Regions from separate parts of the Abyssisolibacter fermentans genome, predicted to be linked through region 3. Evidence: predicted binding sites of a transcription regulator. Region 3 holds the regulator's gene; each other region holds the start of a gene.

Region 1 (3,301 bases), on a different contig from region 3:
CACATTCGCCTACAATACCACTCAAGTTCAAGCTTTAAACAAATACCATAAACAAGTATCTATTTCATATTTTAATTCGTATCTAATATATCCTTTGTTAGTACATACAAATACAAGTCTTCTATTACCAGCAAGTTTTTCTTCATATACTTTATCTACAGTATCAATTCTTACTGCTTGATCATTATATTTAAATTTATATGGTATTATCTTATTCTTAGACGCTTCAAATATAGCAATAGTATCCACCGGTTGATTTATTATCTTCATATAACCACTTCCTTATTTTATAATATACTTGACATCATTGAATACTCATCCGATCCTACTCCGCCTATCATATGCTTCAGTTCACTATTTACAAAAACACCCCTTTTTAATGAATTTTTACCGTATTTGTCTCTTATTTTATCAACTACATTATCAAGTGCTGAATTTTTATCATGATTTTCTTTATTAAATATACTTAACTGTGAAAACTGTGCACTGCTTATATCACAAAGTCTTACAGTAAATTGTCTTAGTGGTATACCATCCCATATTTCATCAAATATTTCTTTAGCTATCTCATATATCTCTATAGTAACATTAGTAGGAGTATAAATTTTCCTTTGATGACTTCTGTATGCAAAATCACCATTCTTTATACCTACATATATTAAGCTAGTCTGCATGTTTGCTTTTCTCAATCTTTTTGATGCTGTTTCTATTAAACTTAAAATAATAAGATGAGCAGTTCTTCTATCACAAACATCAAAGCTTATTGTACTTCCATTACCTACACTTTTAAAAGGTATATCATCATTACTCCTAACTGGAGAAGCATCTCTTCCCCATGCATATTGATGTATTAATCTTCCATGTGATTTTAGAACGCTTGATATAAATTCATAATCACTATTTGCTAAATCTCCTATTGTCTGTATTCCTATTTTGTTAAGCTTTTTTTTAGTCCTTCTTCCAACCATAAATAACTCTCCTACAGAAAGTGGCCAAAGTTTTTTAGATACTTCATGTGGGTATATGGTATCTACTTTGTCAGGTTTATGAAGCTCACCTGCCATTTTAGCTAACAATTTATTTGTGGATATACCTATGTTCACTGTGAAACCAAGTTCTTTATATATCCTTTCCTTCATCTTATATGCAATATTTACAGCATCACCAAAGTAACCTTCGAGTCCCGTATAATCCATAAAGCATTCATCTATACTAAACACCTCTATCTTTGGTGAATATTCACTTAAAAGCTTTCTAAATGCTTTGCTACTTCTTACATATAAATCATAGTTAGGAGGAATTACTTTAAGATTTTTGCATTTTAATCTTGCTTCAAATAAGCTTTCTCCTGTTTTTATGCCCACTTTTTTTGCTGGAATTGATTTAGCTAGCACTATACCTCTTCTAGATGAAATATCTCCTCCTATAACAGCAGGTATGTCTCTGATATCCTCTTTTATGCCTATTTGCTTGTTGTATGCAGCCTGCCACGAAAGAAAAGCGCTGTTAACATCTATGTGCATAATAGTCCTAGAATTCATAAAAATCACCCTTCCGAACGTGTGTTCGTATTTATTATATCACTTTACTTCTTTTTTTAAAAGCATATTTAAAAAATTTTTTATTCTAAAACAGTATATTTTTGGTATGTATATTTATTTGCTAAAAACAAAAGTATCCAACGTCGCGTTAATATTGATGCTCATATATTTTCTATTACCATCCTTTTAAGGCACATGGCTTATTATTTTGATTCAGTAGTGTAAAAATTTTAGTGTAAGCGACCTCACACCAAATCATAGATTTGGATTCCCTGCTTTCTAACTCTTTGACTCAGATACCCATTTTTTTATAATATATTTTTTGTCTATCTTTAATGTTTTTTATTTCTTAAATCATCAATCTGTAACTCCTACTCACTTCGTTCCTAGGAGTAAGCGACTCACACCAAATCATAGATTTGGGTTCTCTGCTTTCTTAATCTTTGCCTACATTGTTTTTGTATTATTTATTTTATTAATTTCCTTTTTATTAGTCATTATATTAATCCTTCAAACTGTAACTCCTACTCACTTCGTTCCTATCAGTAAGCGACCTCACACCAAATCATAGATTTTGGTTCCCTGCTTTCTTAATCTTTGCCTACATTGTTTTTGTATTATTTATTTTATTAATTTCCTTTTTATTAGTCATTATATTAATCCTTCAAACTGTAACTCCTGCTCACTTCGTTCCTAGCAGTAAGCGACCTCACACCAAATCATAGATTTGGGTTCCCTGCTTAAAAAAAATAAGCCTATAACAATTTCTTGATATAGACTTAAAACTAATATACTAAATTAATAATAAACTAAGCTGTGACAAATGGCTTCACACTCATCACAGCTTATCAACATTTTTTAAGATTTTAAACAGCTTCTGCTTCTCTTTTTAACACTACTTGAAGTGCTGTTGCAAATTGGTCTGGACACGAAGTGGATTTAGGACCACATTTTATACCTTTCAATTTTTTAATAACATCTTCAATCTTCATTCCATCTACTAGTCTAGCAACTGCTTGAAGATTTCCAGGGCATCCACCTACAAATGATACATTTTTTACAATTCCATTTTCTACAGTAAATGTGATTTGCTGTGAACATACTCCACTAGTTTTATAATTGTAAGTCATATTAAAGTCAAACTCCTTTCTGTAAGTAACATTTAAACCAAATTATCATATAACTCCGATAATTTGCTATATAGTTCTGAGTTATAAGAACAGAACTTAAAACCCTGATTATTTATATAATTTGAATAATCTGGATTGAATACTAATTTAGTGTGATTAACACGGATTTTATTATTATAACATATTTCCTATGTATATAAAAACCTTCTTTCACTATTAGTCTATGTAATAAGATTGCTTCGTGTACGCATTCTAATTATTTAAATTTTCACTATTTCAAAAAGAGAACTTTGCAACAGTTTTATTTTAACATGTATTAACAAAAAAGTCATTTATAAATCTTTAGTATTAATTAAACCTGCTTATTCATATAACTCCCGAAAATATGATGTAAGCTCTGAATTAGAAAATTTCAGTGAATTCGAAAGCATACCGAGTTGATTCCCGCCATTTAATGAACTTCTTATAACAACGGAGGCAATTACGTAGTAATTGTAACACACCGTTTCAACGAGGCGGGGGATATCTTGTGCCTTGTTATAATCAAAAAACTATCTTGTTAATGAATCTCCTATTCAGTTCCACCAAATCAAGATTTGGATTCACTACTCATAATTTTCTATGAATAAT
Region 2 (3,301 bases), on a different contig from region 3:
TATACGTCCTTCTTTTTCTGTGCAAGAAAAAATGAAGTGATTTAACTACTGCAAAGGTTAAGTAATATATTAAAATGAGGATAAACTTTAATTTCGTCTTTATTTGATTTCTTTCATTACATGTACCATATATCCGTTTACTTGTTGATATTCCTATAGCACCCCGGTATAATGCCAAAAGAAATCAAAAGGAACCGTCCCTAGCGATTCCTTGATTGTCATTATATAGACACGAGCGTCACCCAAACCAAAACTGTCCCCATTACAATCGCTATTTGATCCCCTACGATATAAGTGTACACGACGGCTTTAATATATACACTGTATCTTTATTATCTAATACATGGTCACATATACTCGCATGACTATCAGTAAAAATTTTAGCTTCTCCTTTTGTAAGACCTCTGTCAACAAGAGTCTTCATCATTTTTTCTTTATCCTCATATGATAATCTTTTATTCCAGTCCCATGCTGTTGTTATTTCGTCATATTCCTTATTATGTTTAGCACTATCACCATAAGGATTGATAAATTTCACTCTGTCATTAAGACGAACATCTACATTCTTCAAACCTAGTTCTTGCATATATATTGGTATCTTTATACCAACTCTATAATCTCTACCGCCTTGATTCAATTCGCTTCTATATATCTTTCTATATAGGGGTATCATTCCAGTACCAATGTAATCAAAATCGCTAAAATATTGGACGGTCTTTTCAATCTCTAAATCACCTTCCATACAGATGACCATACCACCTTTTATGACTGAATGTATCATTTTATTGAGAATATTTTTTGCATTAGGAATATGTCGTAGGACTGCTTGTGAAATCGCTATATCGTACCTTTCTTCTGGTAAAAACTCATTCAAATCACACTTAACAAAATTAGCATCATACTTGAGTTCAGTAAAAATATTTCGTGCGTCATTCAATAATGTATCGCTAATATCAATTCCTGTATATGTACTACCCTCTGGTAAAATTGGTAAAAGCAATATACCCATATAACCAAAACCACAACCAAAATCAATTATCTTTACAGGTTTATCAATCTTCCATACTTTGTCTACAAGAAATTCAATGTAATCATCATTGCACCATCCACTGCGAATTGCTTTTAAAAACTCTAACTTAACATTCCAATATGAATCATTCATGTTCTATCTCCCATATCTATAGTTTGACTGTAACCAATACATAAACTTTATCTACTCAGAAAGAATTTATGTCATATAACTCTTGCATTCCGAACTAAAGTTCGTGAATGCTACTAATATTAGAAGAATTTACGAACTTTGGTTCGTGAAACCTTCCTATAGTAGAACTCCTCCTACTTCATCAAATTATCAAATGGACTTTGTATGTTTCTAAGACTATTTTTACAACGTGTGTATATAACTCCGTAGTCTTTGGACTTGAATGCCCAAAAAATTCCTGTACGTATCTAAAACAGTCCCTTCTTCCAGTAAATGTGTTACAAAAATGTTTAAGTCTTGTGTACGGCTTATCACCATGTTTAAACATTATTAATTATCATTATATAGACGCACACGTCACCCAAAAAGAACCGTCCGCAGTGGGTGAAAATTTAGAAATAATAATTCAAGTAAATTTATATCACTATATCATTTTACTATGACGTTATTCTCATTAAATCTTTGCAGAATCAACTCTTTACCTATTGCCTGTGAATCAATAGAAAAAGTTTTTTTATCTGTCTTTATTTTCAATGAATTTTGAGTCAATTTTACATGCTTTATTTCTGTATATTTAAACTCATATTCTCGACCAAAAACAGTTCTATATATAATATAATTCTTATAAACATGGACTTGCCACTTAATCGATGTATAAACTAAAAACAATCCTAAAAGTATGAAAGTTATAAAAACAACCCCTACCCATATTTCAGCTGTATCATTAGGGAAAATAAGCATTAAGACAAAAAAAACTGTGAAAAATAATGCACATATGGCTCCTATCCAGATATAAACTTTAGGAAGGCGTATTATAAAAGAATCACCTGTGATATTTTGAATAACTTCTTCATTTTCTTTTTTTGCAATTAAAAATACAAAACTTATGATTATTGCAATAAGTACATATGATAAACTTCCCACAAAATCACATCCTTTATTAAAATAGAAAATATTAATAATAACAATTATTCTTATTTACATTATTCAAAGCTTTTTAAATTCATTAATGTATTTAAAATATGTATTTCGTCTAACTCCTACATTCACGAACCAAAGTTCGTGAATACCACTAATATTAGAAGGATTTACGAATTTTGGTTCGTGAAATCTTCCTGTAGTAGAACTCCACCTACTTAATCATTTTATCCAATAACTTTGTATATTCCTAAAACTATTTTTGCAAGATATATATTATCCTTAGTCTTTGAACTTGAATGCCCTAGAAATTCCTGTATGTATCTAAGATCAGTTCTTCATTCTACTAAATGTGTTGCAAAAATATTTTTAATCCTTTGCATGACTTATCATCATGCTTGGACACTATTAATTATCATTATATAGACGCACACGTCACCCAAAAAGAACCGTCCCCAGTGGGTGTCTATAGTCCCCAGTGGGTGTCTATAGCTATATCATAAAACACCATCTAACTCCAAACTTATCCAGAAAATCGACTAGACAGGTACTATAAAAAGTTGGTGCCATCGGAATTATCGTTTGACTTCCAGTTTTCATAATCTCATAAGCTTCTTTTAGTTCATTTTCATTATCGAAAATAACAACAATTTGTAAAGCTGAATCAACAGATAGATTTTTGTTGCCACCCCAATCACTTAACATTACTCTTTGGCCATGAATGTGCATTTCTGCATGAATTACAAATTTCTTAGGTTCTTTTTCTGAATCATATAGAATTGAATCTAACTTTGTATTAAATGCTTTCTCATAAATCTCGATGGCTTCACAACAGCTTTCATTCAAATATAACTGTTGAACTATCATAGTTATCCCTCCATTATTCATAATATAGATTAAATATAATCTAAGTAATTCAATATTACCTAGAACGTATATCCTAATAATTCCATGACTTTTTCAAGATTAATAGTGGTGGCTATCCTATTTCAAGTTGATATGCATCAAATGACCAAAAAAATTAGTAAGGTCTTTCGTATAACTCTTGCATTCACGAACCAAAGTTCGTGAATGCTACTAATATTAGTAGGATTTACGAATTTTGGTTCGTGAAATCTTCCTGTAGTAGAACCTCATCTACTTAATCATTTTATCCAATAGACTTTGTATATTTCTAAGACT
Region 3 (3,301 bases):
AAAGATTAGATACAGATTAGTTTCAAAAGATACTCCATTTGATGAAATAGATATTTCGGATATAGACATTGATTTAATCAAAAAGGTTAAGATACAAGACCTTATTTCTTATATATCTTATACAGACAGAACTATGAATAATAAGAACGTTACAAAAGCTAGAAAAGTCGCTAGTATAAGATCTTTCTTTAAATATTTACATAATGTTGTTAATTTAATAGATCAAAACCCTGCTATTAATTTAGAAACACCTAAAAAAGAACAACGTCACCCTGTTTTTTTGACATTAGATGAGTCATTGAAGCTTCTTGACTCTATTGAAGGAAGAAATAAAGTCAGAGATTATGCGATTTTAACTTTATTTTTAAATTGTGGACTTAGATTATCAGAACTATCAAGTATAGATATTGATAAGATTAAAGAAGATACTTTATCTGTAGTTGGTAAAGGAAATAAAGAAAGAACTATATACTTGAATGAAGCATGTCTGGTCGCTATCAACAAATATATAAAAGTTCGCCCTAAGAAAGATTTAAAAGATGAAAAAGCACTATTTCTAAGTAATAGAAAAAATAGAATTAGTCCAAGAGCTATTCAACATCTTGTTAAGAAATATATATTAAATGCCGGATTAGATTCAAAAAAATATTCAACACATAAACTTAGACATACAGCTGCTACATTAATGTACAAACATGGAAATGTTGATATTAGAGCTTTGCAACAAATTTTAGGACATGCTAGTGTTGCTACTACTCAAATATATACACATTTAGATGATGATAGATTAAGAAAAGCTGTTAATAGTAATCCCCTTTCTAAGAAAATTAAATAGAAAAGTTAAAGTTTCTAAATTAGTATTCGAAAAGTTAACCATAAAAATATTATGTTAACAAAAGCAATTGATAACAAACAAATGTTCTTATAATGAATTATTTAGAAACAAAATGAATCATATTCCCTATCTTGGGTATGATTCATTTTGTTTAGGTGTATATGCTAAATAAGATGTATTATTATTCTATAGGAGGTAATTTGAGTTCTTCCCCTATTTGAATGGCTGCAGTTTTTTTGTGATTCGTTTTCTGTATTTCATATATTATTTTTCTTTTATCTATGTCATTATCGTAGTATTTAGATGCTATAGACCATAAAGTTTCCCCTTTTATTACTGTTATAGTTTTAAAGTTATCTTCAATTTTACCATAAGCAGAATCTGATTTAATGATATTACTTATTGTAAAAATTATTAATAAAAATACTATTGTTAAAAAAATTGTGAATCTTACTGGATTAGCAACAATTAATCTCTTTTTTCTGACATACATGTTAAACACACCTTTCCAACAATCATTTTACGAACATGAGTTCCTTTCTCCGTTTGATTATATTATAATAGAACAAGCGTTCTGTGTCAAGTTTATTTCGAACATTTGTTTGATATGCAATATAAATTGTGGTATAATGTATAAAAAGAGGATTATATCCTAGTAAGAGGTGTATATATATGTATGAGGATTTATCAGAAAAGCAATTAAAAATACTTAAATTTATTCAAAATGAGCTTAAAACTAAAGGCTATCCCCCATCAGTTAGAGAAATATGTAAAGCAGTACAGTTAAAGTCAACATCTACTGTACATGGACATTTATCAAGATTAGAGAAAAAAGGATACATAAAAAGAGATCCTACTAAGCCTAGAGCTATTGAGATTTTAGATAATATGACTTATATTCATACACAAAAAGAAATTATAGAAGTTCCTATTGTAGGAAAGGTAACAGCAGGACTACCTTTGCTAGCAGTTGAAAATATAGAAGATACTTTTCCATTGCCAATGGATTTTATAGGTAATGATAATACCTTTATATTAAACGTTAAAGGTGAAAGCATGATAGATGCTGGAATAATGGATGGTGACCAAGTAATAGTTAATAGTCAAAGACATGCAGTAAATGGTGAAATTGTGGTTGCTCTTATAGATGATGAAGCTACTGTGAAGAGATTTTATAAAGAAGATGATTTTATCCGATTACAACCAGAGAATAAATTAATGGATCCTATTATCGTTAAGGACGTGTATATTTTAGGAAAAGTTATTGGATTGTTTAGAAAAATAAAGTAAGCTATGATTATGTAGCTTACTTTATTTTTTAAAATATTTTAACTTCTATATATTAAGCTTATTTTTATCTATTAGCTTATTTTTTAATAAATTATTTAAACCTTTCATAATTCCTAATTTACAATGTTCATATGTTAATCCGCCTTGTAAATAAACCCAATAAGGAGTTCGCATTGGTGCATCAGCACTTAATTCAATTGACGAGCCTTGTATAAAAGCACCTGCTGCCATAATAACAGGTTCAGAATAACCCGGCATGTCCCATGGTAATGGCAATACAAATGAATCAACAGGTGAAGCAGATTGAATACCTTGACAGAATTTAACGACTTTTTCAGGATCATTAAATTCTATAGCTTGGATTATATCACTTCTTTTATCATTAACAGCTGGTAAAACATTAAATCCTAAAGAGTCAAAGACACCTGCTGATAAAATAGCACCTTTTAAAGCTTCGCTTACAACGTGTGGAGCTAAAAATAAACCTTGTAAAGTTAATCTTGATGTTCCGTAAGTTAAACCACAATCCTTTCCTATTCCAGGTGCAGTTAATCTGTTAGAAATAGCTTCGATTAAATCTTTTTTACCTACTACATATCCGCCTGCAAGGGCTAAACCTCCCCCAGGATTTTTAATTAATGATCCAGCAATTATGTCTGCACCAACATCTGTTGGTTCTATGGTTTCAACAAATTCTCCATAACAGTTATCAACCATGACTATTATATCTTTCTTTTTTTCTTTTATTGCTTTTATAGCTTCTTTCATATTATCTATCTCAACAGCTTTTCTATCACTATAGCCTGTTGATCGTTGTATTAAAATTAATTTAGTTATATCTGTAATTGCTTCAATAGTTGCATTTATATCTATTTTGTTATTCTCTATTAAATTTACTTGATTATATGTTATATTGTATTCTTTTAGAGAACCTTTCATATTACCTTTAATACCAATTACTTTTTGCATAGTATCATAAGGTAAACCGGTTATAGATAACATTTCATCATTTGGTCTTAAAATTCCACCTAATGTAAGGGATAATGCATGAGTGCCTGAAGCAATGTTAGCACGTACTAAAGCATCTTGTGCATTAAATACTTTTGCATATATTTCTTCAACTTTGTCTCTTCCCTCATCATCATAACCATATCCAGTAGTCCAATTAAAATGAGT

What was found. The regulator LexA, encoded in region 3, represses DNA repair genes until DNA is damaged. The targets are predictions, from matches to a motif close to CNAACANNTGTTNG.
Region 1: the regulator LexA is predicted to act here: its motif matches at 1,556-1,569, upstream of AYC61_RS11640 (DNA polymerase Y family protein).
Region 2: the regulator LexA is predicted to act here: its motif matches at 2,251-2,264, upstream of AYC61_RS06195 (DUF6560 family protein).

Annotation. Positions count from the first base shown of each region.
Region 1 covers NZ_LOHE01000067.1:56,369-59,669, forward strand. The annotation lists gene AYC61_RS11635 (hypothetical protein) at 28-270, opposite strand; gene AYC61_RS11640 (DNA polymerase Y family protein) at 288-1,541, opposite strand; gene AYC61_RS11645 (TIGR03905 family TSCPD domain-containing protein) at 2,408-2,671, opposite strand.
Region 2 covers NZ_LOHE01000039.1:86,377-89,677, forward strand. The annotation lists gene AYC61_RS06190 (class I SAM-dependent methyltransferase) at 284-1,162, opposite strand; gene AYC61_RS06195 (DUF6560 family protein) at 1,631-2,125, opposite strand; gene AYC61_RS06200 (VOC family protein) at 2,612-2,986, opposite strand.
Region 3 covers NZ_LOHE01000036.1:23,882-27,182, forward strand. The annotation lists gene AYC61_RS03475 (tyrosine recombinase XerC) at 1-835, shown strand, start outside; gene yneA (cell division suppressor protein YneA) at 1,017-1,328, opposite strand; gene lexA (transcriptional repressor LexA) at 1,508-2,125, shown strand; gene AYC61_RS03490 (methionine gamma-lyase family protein) at 2,171-3,301, opposite strand, start outside.